Regions from separate parts of the Alteromonas sp. OM2203 genome, predicted to be linked through region 2. Evidence: predicted binding sites of a transcription regulator. Region 2 holds the regulator's gene; the other holds the start of a gene.
What was found. Region 2 encodes sigma-54, which starts transcription at its own class of promoters, with help from an activator protein. Its sites were predicted from a motif close to GTTGGCACGNNNNTNGNNT; they were not measured.
Positions count from the first base shown of each region.

Region 1: the regulator sigma-54 is predicted to act here: its motif matches at 5,727-5,745, upstream of ACM0P2_RS12130 (BON domain-containing protein).

Region 1 covers NZ_CP183209.1:2,707,569-2,715,028, forward strand. Annotated here, with positions in the region: gene ACM0P2_RS12105 (MurR/RpiR family transcriptional regulator) at 1-776, shown strand, start outside; gene pyk (pyruvate kinase) at 1,012-2,448, shown strand; gene ACM0P2_RS12115 (5'-methylthioadenosine/S-adenosylhomocysteine nucleosidase) at 2,640-3,548, shown strand; gene ACM0P2_RS12120 (hypothetical protein) at 3,620-3,997, opposite strand; gene ACM0P2_RS12125 (hypothetical protein) at 4,596-4,796, shown strand; gene ACM0P2_RS12130 (BON domain-containing protein) at 5,093-5,692, opposite strand; gene ACM0P2_RS12135 (endonuclease/exonuclease/phosphatase family protein) at 6,053-7,030, shown strand; gene ACM0P2_RS12140 (hypothetical protein) at 7,059-7,460, opposite strand, start outside.
Region 2 covers NZ_CP183209.1:805,118-812,577, reverse strand. Annotated here, with positions in the region: gene ACM0P2_RS03615 (calcium/sodium antiporter) at 448-1,404, shown strand; gene ACM0P2_RS03610 (KpsF/GutQ family sugar-phosphate isomerase) at 1,407-2,387, shown strand; gene kdsC (3-deoxy-manno-octulosonate-8-phosphatase KdsC) at 2,388-2,936, shown strand; gene lptC (LPS export ABC transporter periplasmic protein LptC) at 2,933-3,511, shown strand; gene lptA (lipopolysaccharide transport periplasmic protein LptA) at 3,480-4,031, shown strand; gene lptB (LPS export ABC transporter ATP-binding protein) at 4,034-4,759, shown strand; gene ACM0P2_RS03585 (RNA polymerase factor sigma-54) at 4,833-6,314, shown strand; gene hpf (ribosome hibernation promoting factor) at 6,345-6,632, shown strand; gene ptsN (PTS IIA-like nitrogen regulatory protein PtsN) at 6,646-7,089, shown strand; gene rapZ (RNase adapter RapZ) at 7,178-7,460, shown strand, end outside.

The DNA of each region.
Region 1 (7,460 bases), 1.9 Mb from region 2:
TCGCTAACCCTCAAACGGCGATACATTCAAGTATAGCAACCCTTGCTAAAATGTCTGACGTTAGTGAGCCTACCGTTAATCGGTTCTGTCGTAGACTTGATACTAAAGGTTTTCCTGACTTTAAACTTCACTTAGCACAGAGCTTGGCCAACGGCACGCCCTATGTAAACCGTCATGTTGACGAAAACGACAGTCCGGACGAATATACCAATAAAATATTCGAATCGACCATGGCTTCACTTGAAGTGGCTCGCCAGTCCGTTGATGTAAATGTAGTGAATCGCGTGGTTGATTTGCTGACACAAGCGCAGAAGATCTCGTTTTTTGGCTTGGGCGCATCAGCATCTGTTGCGCACGATGCACTTAACAAATTTTTCCGCTTCAATGTACCTGTTGTGTATTTCGAAGACATTTTAATGCAGCGCATGAGTTGCATGAATTGTTCGGCAGGTGACGTGGTAGTATTAATAAGTCACACCGGTCGCACAAAAAGTCTTGTAGAAATTGCACAGATTGCTCGAATGAACGACGCCACTGTTGTGGGCATCACTTCAGCTGACAGTCCACTCGCTCAAGAGTGTAGCTATGTTTTATCATTAGAAGTGCCTGAAGACACAGACATGTATATGCCGATGGCGTCTCGCATCGCACAGCTGACGCTTATAGACGTTCTAGCTACAGGCTTTACTTTGCGCCGAGGCAATAAATTTAGAGAGAATCTAAAGCGCGTCAAGGATACGCTACGCGGCTCTCGTTACGAAAAGCGCGGTGATTAGTCCCCTATCGTTGATCATTGCCCGAATTATGGTCGTATAATAAATGACCCTTAGCTTTTGTAAAAACGCCTAACTGGTCGAGCCAGTAAGGCGTTTTTCTTTAATTCATTCACATTATTGTCAAATTAAACTATTATTCTGTAATAAAATTACGTAAAGCGATTACAGGCACACTGTTCATATGTGCTGCCAATCATCTTTGTCTTTTCTAACTTAGAAACAGCGACGGAATCACATGACCAGAAGAACGAAAATTCTTGCCACCCTTGGACCTTCAACCGACTCTCTTGAACAAATTCAGGCATTAATTGCTGCGGGCGCAAACACAGTGCGCATGAATTTCTCTCACGGGCAAGCTGAAGACCATATAGAACGTGCGAAGCGCGTTCGTGAGGCAGCTAAAAATCTTGGTAAATACGTAGCGATATTGGGTGACTTACAAGGCCCTAAAATACGCGTAGCACGCTTTGCCGAGGGTCCAGTTCGCTTAGAAGTAGGCGCAAAGTTTATCCTTGATGCCGAGCTTGGTCGCGATGAAGGTGATGTTAATCAAGTAGGAATAGACTATAAAGCGCTACCTGATGACGTTTCAGCTGGTGACATTCTTCTGCTTGATGATGGCCGTATTCAACTGAGAGTTACTGGTGTTGAAGGGCGTAAAGTTATCACTGAAGTTACGGTAGGTGGTAAACTTTCAAACAACAAAGGCATTAACCGTCAAGGTGGTGGACTTTCTGCCGATGCACTTACCGACAAAGATAAAGAAGACATTAAAACTGCGGCGGAAATCGGTGTTGATTACCTCGCGGTGTCGTTCCCTAGAAGTGGTGCAGACCTAAATTACGCAAGAGAACTTGCCGAAGCAGCAGGTTGTTATGCCAAAATTTGTGCAAAGGTTGAACGCGCAGAAACCGTAGCTTCTGACGAAGCTATGGATGACATTATCTCTGCGTCAGATGCCGTTATGGTAGCTCGTGGTGATTTAGGCGTTGAAATTGGTGATGCCGAACTTGTTGGTGTACAGAAGAAGTTAATCGCCCGTTCTCGCCAGCTTAACAAAGTGGTAATTACCGCAACGCAAATGATGGAGTCGATGATTGACAGCCCAATGCCAACGCGTGCAGAGGTTATGGACGTTGCAAACGCTGTTTTAGACGGCACCGACGCGGTTATGCTTTCAGCTGAAACAGCGGCAGGTAACTTTCCTATCGAGACGGTGGCAGCAATGGCCCGCGTTTGTGAAGGCGCAGAAACCCACCCAAGCGTTAAAATTTCTAAGCACCGTATGGACCAGCAATTCTCATCAACGAGCGAGTCAATTGCACTATCTGCAGTATATGCGGCAAATCACCTTCCAAGCGTTAAAGCAATTGTGGGCTTAACTGAAAGCGGTACTACGCCAACGTTAATGTCACGCATCACAACGTCACTTCCAATTATTGCGATGTCTCGTCACGAATCAACGCTTAACACGATGGCGCTGTGTCGGGGTGTTAAGCCAGTTTATTTTGACTCATCTAACAGCGAGCCTGGTAGATTAAAGTATGATGTTATTGCTTCACTAAAAGAAAAAGGTTTAGTAAAAAGTGGCGACAGCATCATCCTTACTTATGGCGATGAAATGGAAAAAGTAGGCGCAACTAACACGTTAAAAATTGTGGAAGTTGAATAACCATATTTATTATATTAAAGCGAAGCAGATGCTTCGCTTTTTTTTGCCTGAAATTTAAATAGTAATATCAAACCAAACACATAATAAAAAAGCGGTGTGAAAGTTATTGGAACAATTAACTTCACCTAATATGCCAAACGTTTCTTCGTTATAAATTTCTCAGGACAAGAACGATAAAAACAAGGATCAGTATGTACTATATCCATAAACACCATGCCTTTAGGTTATTCACAATAGCCTTTCTTACCGTTATTGGTCATTGTGCATGGGCTACATCCCCTACCACGCATAATATGAAAAGCGTTGAAGTTAGCTCACCAAGTGCTCCGTTACAGCCAATAATGATTCAAGGCCCTATGCCCATAGAAGCTCAATATTTTACTGCACTCTTGAGCAATGTGACCATCGAATATGCAGGTAATGCTGTGTTCTACAAAGGTACGCTAGACGGCTACCCCATTGTAGTTGCTAAAACTGGTAAAGGTTTAGAGAACACTGCGGCAGCAACAGCTATTGGTATAGAGCGATACCATCCTCGCCTCATTATCAATCAGGGCACATCTGGAGGACATGACCCATCTTTGAAAGTCGGAGACATCGTTTTGGGCGAGCGCAGTGTAAACGCATCAAGCTTTAAAACGCCAAGGCTAGTGCAAGGAGAAGGCAGTAATCCTCTCAATTGGATCCCCATGGATATTATGGCATCTGAAGGGAGTGCAGGAGAAGGAAGTAGTGCAAAGGATGCTGAAAAATTGCGGTTTTATTTAGGCGATAAGCAATTAATCGCGCTGGCTTCATCGCTAGCTAACCAATATGAACGAGGTAGTGTAGTAAAAGGAACAATCGGCAGCGGTAACTTTTGGAACAATGAACTAGATAGAATTGCATGGCTTAATAGGAACCTAGGTACTAGCGTGGAAGAAATGGAAACAGCTTCGGCAGCCCAAATTGCTCACGCCTACCATATCCCGTTTTTGGGTATTCGCGTTTTATCAAATAATATCACTAATCACGGTGAATATGATCCTACAACAGCCGAGGATTGCCAAGCATTTGTCGCAAAAGTGATTAAAGCCTACATTTCAAATATCGACGGATAGATTTACATAGAACCAAAAACGCCCTTTACTTTCTCAAAGCGTAAAGGGCGTTTTCATTAAAGCAGTTTCGGCTAGATTGCCTGTGCAGTGTAGGTCTCTGTCTCTTGAGCTATATCGTTCGCATATTGTGTAAGATGGTGGCTAATGATGTTCTCAGCGCGCTCAACAAACTCGTCACGTTTAAACTTCCAGCCTCTTAAATCAGCTTGTTTTGCCTGCTTAACATAAAAATCTAAGCGTGTTTTTCTAAGCAGATGCGCCTTTTTGGATAAATCAAACTCTACAAGTGATAATGTCTGTTCAACTTTGACGATATCTGCATGAACAGTGCGTTCAGCGTCATCGGCCGTTGCTTGGCTAATTGAAAGCTTGCCCTGCCCGAACAGACCGATTAATGCTATTACAACTGAAACAACTATAGCTGAATAAACCCACTTTAAAATGTTCATGCTTCACTCCTTGATCAACTGTGAACTGCTCATAATCTGATTAATAAACTTAGCGCTAAAAAGTTAAGGTAAGCCAAACAATGCGCTAATTTTAATTACTATGTGTAATTTGTAATTGCAGCTTCTATACCACAATATATTTCTTTGTATTTCAGGAAGATATGAAACAAGACTACTACTGCAAAATGTATTGAAAGAATTTTCTACACACTTTAAGAGAAATTTTCCGTGTCTTTCCTTCGGGTTTAATCAAAGCCTATCCAAACAAAATTTATAAAAACGGCCTTAAATAAACAGTGGATGAAGAATATAGTGTTCAGTGAATGTTTGGTATTACCAAAAAGTTCATTTTTCGCGCTAAATATTGTCGTGAAAATAGACATAAGTATTAAAAGACAATTAAATCAGTAGTGAAAACAACAATCACATAATCACCCTTCCCTCTCTAAGGCAATCTACTTAAAGACTTCATAACTTTTGTCAATTGATTTTAAATTGGCATTACAAAACGCAATTTCACCCCCTTAACCGGACTTACCAATAATATTGATTTAAGTATGAGATGCATCGGTAAGCAATTGTCTACCAAGAGGTTTAAATGTCTAAAATAAAGACAATGCCTACTGCCTTCTGGTTATGTGACGTTTCTGTTATCCCATGGATGAAGCCCGTTTTAATGTCTCTTACATTAATTCTCGCTTCGAGTCTTGCTAATGCTGGAGTAATTTCAGCTGAAAAGTTTGATTTAAGCATTTTGATTGAAGCGAACGGAAAATTGTTGAAATTTAGCGTGATTTGAATATGGTAGTTTTGGCTTCTGCGGTGCTTACGCCTATTTTGGGATCAGAACAAGAACGCGAACATAAAGCGTATTGTAGAAAGTAAGCAATATGGAACTGATATCACTATCTATGAATTCTATTTTGTTTTTGATGATTGCACTGAATCTTGCAAAGAGATCAAATCTGAAAATAGCTAAGCAATTCTCCTTAACGAAGAATAGAAGCATTGACTTCGATAATTATATATTTGGTTAACATTTAAAAAGAAAAAGGGGCGAATGCCCCTTTTCAAACTTATCTACATGAAATGCGTTTAGTTCATTGCAGTTTTAGTCACTACACGAAGGTCGCTTTTCACATTTTTAACATCAGATGCATTTTTTGCGATTTCAACCGCTAAATCGCGCTCTGCATCAGAATCAACGTCGCCCGACAGCATTACCACGCCATTTTCAACGTCAACATCAATGTTGAAACCAGAAATATCAGTGTCCATTAGAAGACGGGTCTTGATTACAGTAGCGATTTTAGCGTCAGTAAGTTCGCTTGTACCTTCATCTACCGTATCTTCCATATCATCAGACATGTCGCCGTCCATGTCTTTGTCAGAAACAATGGTCAACTTGTTGTCTACAGAGGTTACACCGTCAATGTTTGCTACCAGCTCTTCCGCTAGCTTTTTATCGACAGAATTTTCAACCTTACCTGTTAGCACTACATTGCCATTTTTCACATCGGTATTGATATCGAATGAATCTAGGTTGCCATTGAACAACAGCGTAGCTTCAGCTTTGCCATCAATCCATGCGTCTTTGGCGCCCTTTTCCCACTTGTTGTCAGTGTCCATATCTCCTGCACAAGCTGCAGTGGTCAACGTTGTAGCAACAATCATAGAAATTAGTGAACGTTTCATAACATTTATCCTTTGTCGAAACTCACAATGAAGTAAGCTAGAACCTTGCCAACAACGCAACCCATTGTTTTTGAATGAATATCATAGAAATATTCGTATTTAATGGTTCAAGAATTTGAAATCTTTGCTGTGAAACGAGAATTTTTTACCTGTTGCTTTAAATGTGAGTTCTCCGACATAGCTATCGAAGAATAATCAATAAATGTGAATTGAGTTTCATCCGTATTGAAATGAGTAAAGATTAAACTGATTTAACAATTTAAGCGTAGATAATAGAGAAATCTTCTTATTGCTAGGTACCTTTCAAAAACTTGATAGGAAACAGCATTTCAAATTTTTAATATCAAGGATGCTAAGCCAATGGATATTGCACTTTTTGCTGCATCAATACTCTTTATTGTAGTCAGCTTTGTTCCTCTTTTACCCTCTTCTCATTGGGTGGTTCGAGTTTGGGAATTCCCTCGCCTGCAAATATCTGTAATTATTGTCATTCTTCTTCTTTGTCACGCATTAAATTGGACTTCTGATAATCATTGGTTAGTTATTAACTCGCTGGTAATTACAGGACTAGGGATAACTCTGCTCTACCAACTTGTTTGGATACTCCCTTACACACCCTTTTATAAAAAAGATGTCAAAAGAATAGAAAAATCGCAGGCAGCGAGCACGGTAAGTGTGCTTTCAAGTAACGTCTATATGCCTAACAACGACTTTAGAAAACTTATAGCGCACGTCAGAAATAAGAAACCGGACTTCTTAGTAACATTAGAGTCGAATGAAAAGTGGCAAAAGGGAATTAGTGAAATCGAATCGGAGTACCCTTACCGGAAGTTCTGTGCGCTTGAAAACCTTTACGGTATGCACTTGTATAGCAAAATACCGTTTGAAGAGGCTACGCTTAATTTCCTGATTGAAGATGATGTTCCTTCCATGAAGGTAAAGATAAATTTAGAAGGGCAAGACACTCTCCTCTACTTTCTTCATCCTAAGCCCCCTAGCCCAACAGAAAACACGTATGCAAAACCTCGTGATGTCGAATTAGCTATTGTTGGAAAGGAGATATCGAATACAAACGGGCCGATTATTGTGGCAGGCGACCTCAACGATGTGGCGTGGTCGCCGACAACACGAAAATTTAAAAAGATAAGCGGATTGCTAGATCCACGAGAAGGTCGAGGCTTTTATAACACGTTTCACGCAAAATACCCGTTAGTAAAATGGCCACTAGATCACGTATTCCATTCTAAGCATTTTGCGTTGGTTCACATAGAAAAGCTAGAGAGTATAGGTTCAGACCACTACCCTTTGTATACTGAACTAGCGTTTATCGACGATTAAACAAGCTCGAGAGCGTAGTCCGGGCTGTTTAACGAGAGCTTCTGTGCTTTACACACCACATTAGACTTTCGCACGCGTCTTCTCGCTTTTTAAAGTGTGCTAAACCAATAAGCGCCCCATCTCTAGGCCAAACTGCTTGGTTAAGCACGCTTTGCTCCTCTTCGGACAAATTCTCACGGTTCAACACAATCTCTACCGCTTTTTTGTTTGGTTTAATTAGCGTAGGGTTAGCGGCTTTGACTAGTGATGAATTAACACATATATACTCTCGTTTTACTGGGTCGCGTACCACACCGATAATGTCGTTATCGCAGATTATCGCCGGCCAGCCCTCTGAGATTCGACTTTGACCAAACATAATCAGCGTAAACGCGAATAAAACAAAAAGTGTTAGACCAATAAATTGTGTGCTTAAGTCCGGTGCAACACT
Region 2 (7,460 bases):
ACATAATACCAATAAAGTTTACTCGGCAGTGTAGTTTATCAACACGATTGGTAAAAAGTCGTGGCTGGGCGATGTGATTTAGTGTCATTGTACGCTTTTTCAAGCCCCTCGCAAAAGTCAAAAAGTTACAAGTTATGTTCGATTAAGACGAATGTAAGGTCACGCGCGCTCAAGCGCACTTCTTATATAAGACAACAAGTCGAAAGTGAGTGAGCACGTCTATCGTATTTGATAGTTTGTTAATGGAAACTGAACACCAACATGCAGTGTTGCTGCTATCGCTGCCAATCAAAGGCAACGAACGAGGACTAATTTGTCGATTTACTCTTCATTTAACACAGGTTTTTACCATTTCGCAGCATTTGATAAAAATAAAGTAATGCGAGCATAGGCAAATGGCACTCTTTTTGCGACAATCTAGCGAAATACTTTTTATTACAGGTTGTTGTGCTTTTAAACATCGTCATTTTTCTTATTGGGCTGATTGTACTTAGTTGGAGCGCTGACCGTTTTGTTTATGGTGCTTCAGCGCTAGCAAAGAACATCGGTATTTCACCTATGATGATCGGTTTAACGATTGTCGCTATGGGGTCTTCTGCGCCTGAAATCGTGGTATCCGCCATTGCCTCTGTAAATGGTAATATGAATACCGCTGTAGGAAACGCGCTGGGCTCGAACATTACCAACGTCGCTCTTGTCCTTGGCATAACAGCATTGGTTAAGCCGCTGATTGTTTCATCAACAACGTTAAAGCGAGAGCTTCCGGCTCTTCTTATTATTTCCCTTATTGCTATCGGCTTTTTGTTCGATGGCGAACTTAAGTCTTACGAGGGCATTATTCTACTTGCTCTGTTTATTTTTGTATTAGCCATGATGGCCTGGCTGTCGCTACAAGTAGACAAAGAAGACCCGTTGATAGCTGAAACAGCTGACGAAATACCTAAAGGCGTTTCAAATACATCTGCGCTTATATGGATTGGTGTGGGTCTGGTCATTTTGCCCCTGAGTGCACATTTTTTGGTGAACTCCGCTGTAGAAATTGCAAGGTATATGGGGATATCTGACTTGGTGATTGGTTTAACTATCATTGCTTTTGGCACCAGCCTTCCAGAACTTGCTGCAAGCATTGCCGGCGTACTCAAAGGTGAGGATGATTTAGCCCTTGGTAATATTATTGGTTCTAATATCTTCAACCTGCTCGCCGTACTTGGAATGCCGGGGTTAATAGCGCCAGGCTTGTTGGATCCAGATGTCTATAATCGAGATATGTACGTAATGCTTGGACTAACGCTACTGCTATTCTTGTTCAGCTTTGATTTAATCGGTAAGCGTACAATATCAAGAACGAATGGATTTATACTTCTTGCTTGCTTCATTGGCTACCAATTCTGGCTGTTCGGATAATCATGAATACACAAACTCAGATGAACTATATCGACTCAGCAAAACGCGTTATCGACATTGAAACGCACGCTATAGCGAACCTTGCAGAACGTTTAAACGACAATTTTATTGCAGCATGCGATATTCTATACCACTGCAAGGGAAAAGTTGTTGTTAGCGGAATGGGGAAATCTGGGCATATAGGAAACAAAATCGCTGCCACGCTGGCAAGTACAGGCACACCCGCTTTTTTCATGCACCCTGGTGAAGCCAATCATGGTGACTTGGGAATGTTGAGTAAGGGTGATGTTTTATTAGCTATTTCTAATTCTGGTGAAACAAACGAATTAGTTAACTTGCTGCCAGTCGTTAAAAGACTGGGAATTCAAGTGGTAGCGATGACAAACAGCGCGTCAAGTTCATTAGGCCAACACGCTGATGTAGTGCTCGATATCAGTGTGGATAAAGAAGCCTGCTCATTAGGCCTAGCCCCTACATCAAGCACCACGGCCACCTTAGTTATGGGCGATGCGCTTGCTGTGGCTCTTCTCGATCAGAAAGGGTTCACGTCTGACGATTTCGCATTGTCACACCCGGGGGGGAGTCTAGGAAGAAAGCTGTTGCTTAAAGTGCATGACATCATGCTTACTGGTAGCGATATTCCGCTTGTTAGTTTGAATGCTTCAGTGGCTGACGCACTTCTTGAAATTTCCAAAAAAGGCCTTGGGATGACGGGCGTTATTGCCTCTGATGGTACACTTACTGGTGTATTCACTGACGGTGATTTACGCCGAATTCTAGACGCTCGTATTGACGTTCACGGTGCCTCGGTTGAAAGTGTAATGACAAAAGGCGGTAAAACAACCACTTCTGAGCAACTCGCTGTAGAGGCGCTTAACTTGATGGAAGCCCATAAAATCAGTGCGCTTATGGTAACAGATTCTCAGCGCAAACCCGTGGGAGCCTTTAATATGCATATGCTACTCAAAGCGGGAGTGCTATAAATGCCAGCAACCTTATACACAGAAATGAATGACACACTTTTCACTCAACTATCGAAGATTAAATTATTGGTATGTGATGTGGATGGTGTGTTTTCAGATGGCCGAATTTATTTAGGCAATGCGGGCGAAGAACTAAAGGCCTTTCATACGCGAGATGGCTACGGCGTCAAAGCCTTGGTAAGCCATAATGTTAATGTCGCTGTCATCACGGGTCGTCGTTCAGCCATTGTTGAAAACAGAATGAAAGCATTGAATGTGGCGCACATTATTCAAGGTGAGGAAAACAAGGCCGAGGCTTTGAGCGCACTAATGGAAAATCTCGAACTAAATGCCGATGACGTGGCAGCAGTTGGCGATGATATGCCTGACACAGGTATGTTTAAGCATGTAGCAGTCAAGATTGCGGTTGCCGATGCGCATCCTTTTGTCGCTAAACAAGCCAACTGGATTACCACACTCCCGGGGGGGTTTGGTGCGGTTCGTGAAATATCGGACACCATTTTACAAGCCAAGGGTGTGGCGAATGAAATATTCGGAGCAAGTGTATGAGCCAATTTGGCTTTAATCGCTTAGGACTCAGTATATCTTCGCTTTTTATTCTAGCGATGTTGATGTATGTACCAACATGGATGGAAGAGGAGCCAGAAGCGCAGAGCAGTGGTGAAAATGACGCATTAAAGCCCACTTATAAAGCGAAAAATTTAACCACGACCCTCTACAATCAAGAGGGGGAGCTGAACCATAAGGTTTTTGCTGAATCAATGGAGCATTACGACCAACTAGGTTTTGTCTTGTTTCAACAACCTAGATATACCCTTTATACCGAAAATGCAACGTCTCCTTGGGTTGTTACGGCTAAAGAAGGCACACTCTACAACAACGAGCTTATTCAGCTGGAAAATCGCGTTGTTATTGAGAACCAAACGAGCGATGATTTTGTCCAAAGCTTATCAACCGAATATATTCAAATAAATTTGGACACCAAACAAATGACTTCTGACCAGCCCGTTGAAATACAAGGTACTCAGTACGTTATTTTGAGCAATGGGTTTAACGCGAATTTACGCACACAAGAATACGAGCTATTAGATCATGTACAAACCACTTATTCCCCTAGCAACTAGCCTTTTTCTTGCCATCGCTAGCGGTGCGGTGATCGCGAGCGAAGACGACTTTTCGCAGCCCATAAAAATAGGTTCAAACACCCAGTTTATTGATGGGAAAAACAAGACTGCACTTTATAAAGAAGACGTTCTCATCACACAGGGTTCACTACTGATTGAAGCGGACGAAGTTGAAGTTATCGCCAGTGAAGGTAGCGGTCGTGAAATTTTCATCGCTAGAGGCAAACCGGCGAGCTACTCTCAAACTTTAGAAGACGGCACGCCTGTTTCGGCAAAAGCCAATGAAATTCGTTACGAGGTTATTAACCGCACCATTTCTCTCGCTGGCAATGCCGAACTTCAGCAAGACACGAGTAAAGTGCAAGGTGACAACATTACATTTGATATGATTACCGAGCAATTGCTTGCTACTGGCGGCAGCGGAGAAGATGGTGAAGGTCGCGTTACGACGGTATTTACGCCTGACACCATTCGTAAAACATCGAAAAAGCAAGACAAAGATAGTGAGGACAACAAATAGCCATGGCCACTCTTAGCGCAACTAACCTTGCTAAGGCTTATAAATCTCGTCAAGTGGTGAGAGACGTTAGCCTTTCTGTTTCTACAGGGCAAATTGTTGGTCTTCTTGGTCCAAACGGCGCTGGTAAGACCACCACGTTTTATATGATTGTAGGTCTGGTACCCCTGGACAAAGGCAAGATTGAAATTGACGAAAACGAGCTCACTCATCAACCCATGCATGAGCGCGCACGCCGCGGAATTGGCTACCTTCCACAAGAGGCATCAATATTTAGAAAGTTGACCGTTCACGAAAATATCATGGCAATTTTGCAAACTCGTAAAGATTTAAATTCACACCAGCAAGAAGAAGAAGCTGACGCACTACTTGATGAATTTAATATCAACCATATACGTAATAGTGCGGGTATGAGTTTGTCGGGTGGTGAGCGACGCCGGGTGGAGATAGCACGAGCGTTAGCGGCAAATCCACAATTTATTTTATTAGACGAACCATTCGCTGGTGTTGATCCAATATCAGTTAATGATATAAAGAAGATAATACAACATCTTCGTGATAGAGGAATTGGTATCCTTATCACTGACCATAACGTACGAGAAACATTGGATGTTTGCGAAAAAGCGTACATTGTGAGTCATGGCGAGCTTATTGCGCAAGGAACAGCGGAACAGGTTTTAAGTAATCAAAAAGTAAGGGATGTATACCTAGGCGAACAATTCAGGCTATAGTTAATGTAACCGAATTGTCATTTTTCAATTTCGCTCTGGTATATTCAATTTAGAGCATTTAAATAAGACGTAGATGAAACCATCTTTACAGCTAAAATTTAGCCAACAACTTACCATGACACCTCAGCTTCAGCAGGCTATTAAATTGCTGCAGCTGTCTACTCTTGATCTTCAACAGGAGATTCAAGAGGCGCTTGACTCTAACCCACTGTTAGAAGTTGAGGAAGGTAATGACGAGCCTCAATCAGAAAAGAACAATCTCGATAATGATGATGGAGCATCAGAAGCGTCTGCTACTGCATCAAGCGACACCCTGGAAGCCGGAGATGCGTTAGAAAAAAACGATCTCCCTGACGAGTTGCCTATCGACAGTACGTGGGATGAGTATTATTCCGCATCTTCAGCGCCAGCGCCAGGTCCATCAAGTGATGATGAACAGATTTTCCAAGGCGAAACTACTGACGATATTCAAGAACACCTTTCTTGGCAGATGCGCCTGACCCATTTCTCGGAAACTGACCGGGCAATTGCAACGGCGATTATTGACTCGATTGATGAATCTGGCTATCTAACCGTCTCTCTTGAAGAAATTCTTGATGCGGTAAACGATGATGACTTAGAAGAGCCTATAGAGATGGACGAAGTAGAGTGCGTATTAAAGCGTATTCAAATGTTCGACCCCATTGGTTCTGGTTCACGGACACCTCAAGAGTGTTTAATGGTTCAGCTTCGCCAATTTTCAGACGATACGCCGTGGCTCGCTGAAGCGAAGCAGTTAATCGAAGAGTACTCTGACCTTCTTAGTAGCAAAGACTATCGCACGTTAATGCGTAAGAGTCGCCTGAAGGAAGATCAGCTGCGTGAGGCTATGCGTTTGTTACAAACCTTGAATCCTCGCCCAGGTAGTGCTTTAGTTACTAAAGAGCCTGAATATGTTATTCCTGATGTTTCAGTCGCCAAAAAGAATGGTCGTTGGGTGGTAGAATTAAACCCCGACAGCCTGCCTAAATTAAGCGTGAATCAACAGTACGCTGCGATGAGTCGTCGTGCAAAGAACAGTAGCGACTCTCAATTCATCCGCTCACACATGCAAGAAGCCAAGTGGTTCATAAAGAGCCTAGAGTCACGCAATGAAACCCTGATGAAGGTTGCGAATTGCATTGTGCAGCAGCAGATGGGTTTTTTCGAGCACGGCCCGGAAATGATGAAACCAATGGTGTTAAATGATGTCGCAGAAATGGTAGATATGCACGAATCGACTATTTCTCGTGTGACGACGCAAAAATACATGCACACACCACGTGGTATTTTTGAACTGAAGTACTTCTTTTCAAGTCACGTTGCGACAGAGTCTGGTGGTGAGTGTTCATCCACCGCTATTCGAGCATTGATCAAGAAGCTGGTGGCCGCTGAAAATGTTAGCAAGCCGCTAAGTGATAGCAAGATTGCTTCATTGTTGGCCGAGCAAGGCATAAAAGTCGCTCGGCGGACAATAGCAAAATACCGGGAATCGTTATCGATCCCGCCGTCGAACCAACGCAAAAGCCTTATTTAAACGGGCTCTATAATATAAGGAAGACGAAATATGCAAATCAACCTTACTGGTCATCATGTCGAAATCACCGACTCTTTGCGTAATTATGTCGATACGAAGTTCAGCAAACTTGAACGTCACTTTGATCACATTTCTAATGTGCATGTCATCCTGAACGTTGAAAAATTAAATCAAAAAGCCGAAGCGACTGTTCATTTAAGTGGCGCAGAAGTATTCGCATCCTCAGAAAACACCGACATGTATGCGGCGATTGACAGCATGGTTGATAAACTCGACCGGCAAGTAATCAAGCATAAGGAAAAACTGAAAAAACATTAGTAGTTAATTAAGCATGGACATACAAGCCATCGTAAGTCTGGACCGCACTGAATGTGCGGTTCAGTGTAATAGTAAAAAACGAATTCTTGAGATAATCGCAGATATTGCCGCCAAAAATAATGAGAACATCGACTCGGCGACGGTACTCAACAGTCTAATGTCTCGAGAGCGTATGGGAAGCACGGGTATCGGTAACGGTATTGCCTTGCCTCACGGACGTTTAGCGGGTCTCGATAAAGTAATTGCAATTGTCGTAACCTGTACACCGGCTATAGATTTTGACGCCTTAGATGAAAAGCCGGTAGATATATTTTTTGCTTTACTGGTTCCTGAAGAGCAAACCGAAGGGCATTTACAAACCTTGGCAACAGTTGCCGGTAAACTGAGCGACAAAGAGACGATTAAGGCAATACGCCGCGCTACAAAGAGCGATGAGATCCTCTCTGCATTATGTTAATTTCTAATGCCCGTTTGTATTTGGGCAATTGAGCCGTTTCAATCGATAACGCAAACAAGATAAAACCAGTCTATTAGGGAGAAATGAGGTGAAGCTGATTATAATCAGTGGTCGTTCGGGTTCTGGTAAATCTGTGGCGCTACGAGCACTAGAAGATTTAGGCTATTACTGTGTTGACAACATTCCGGTAAATCTACTCCCTACCCTCACTCACACGGTTGTTGATGAATACGATCAAGTCGCGGTGAGTATTGATGTCAGAAATTTACCTAAGAACCCTGATGACCTAGTCGAGATACTTGATTATCTACCCTCATCTTGGTCGATGACGATTGTTTATATCGACGCAAGCGACGATGTACTCGTCAAAC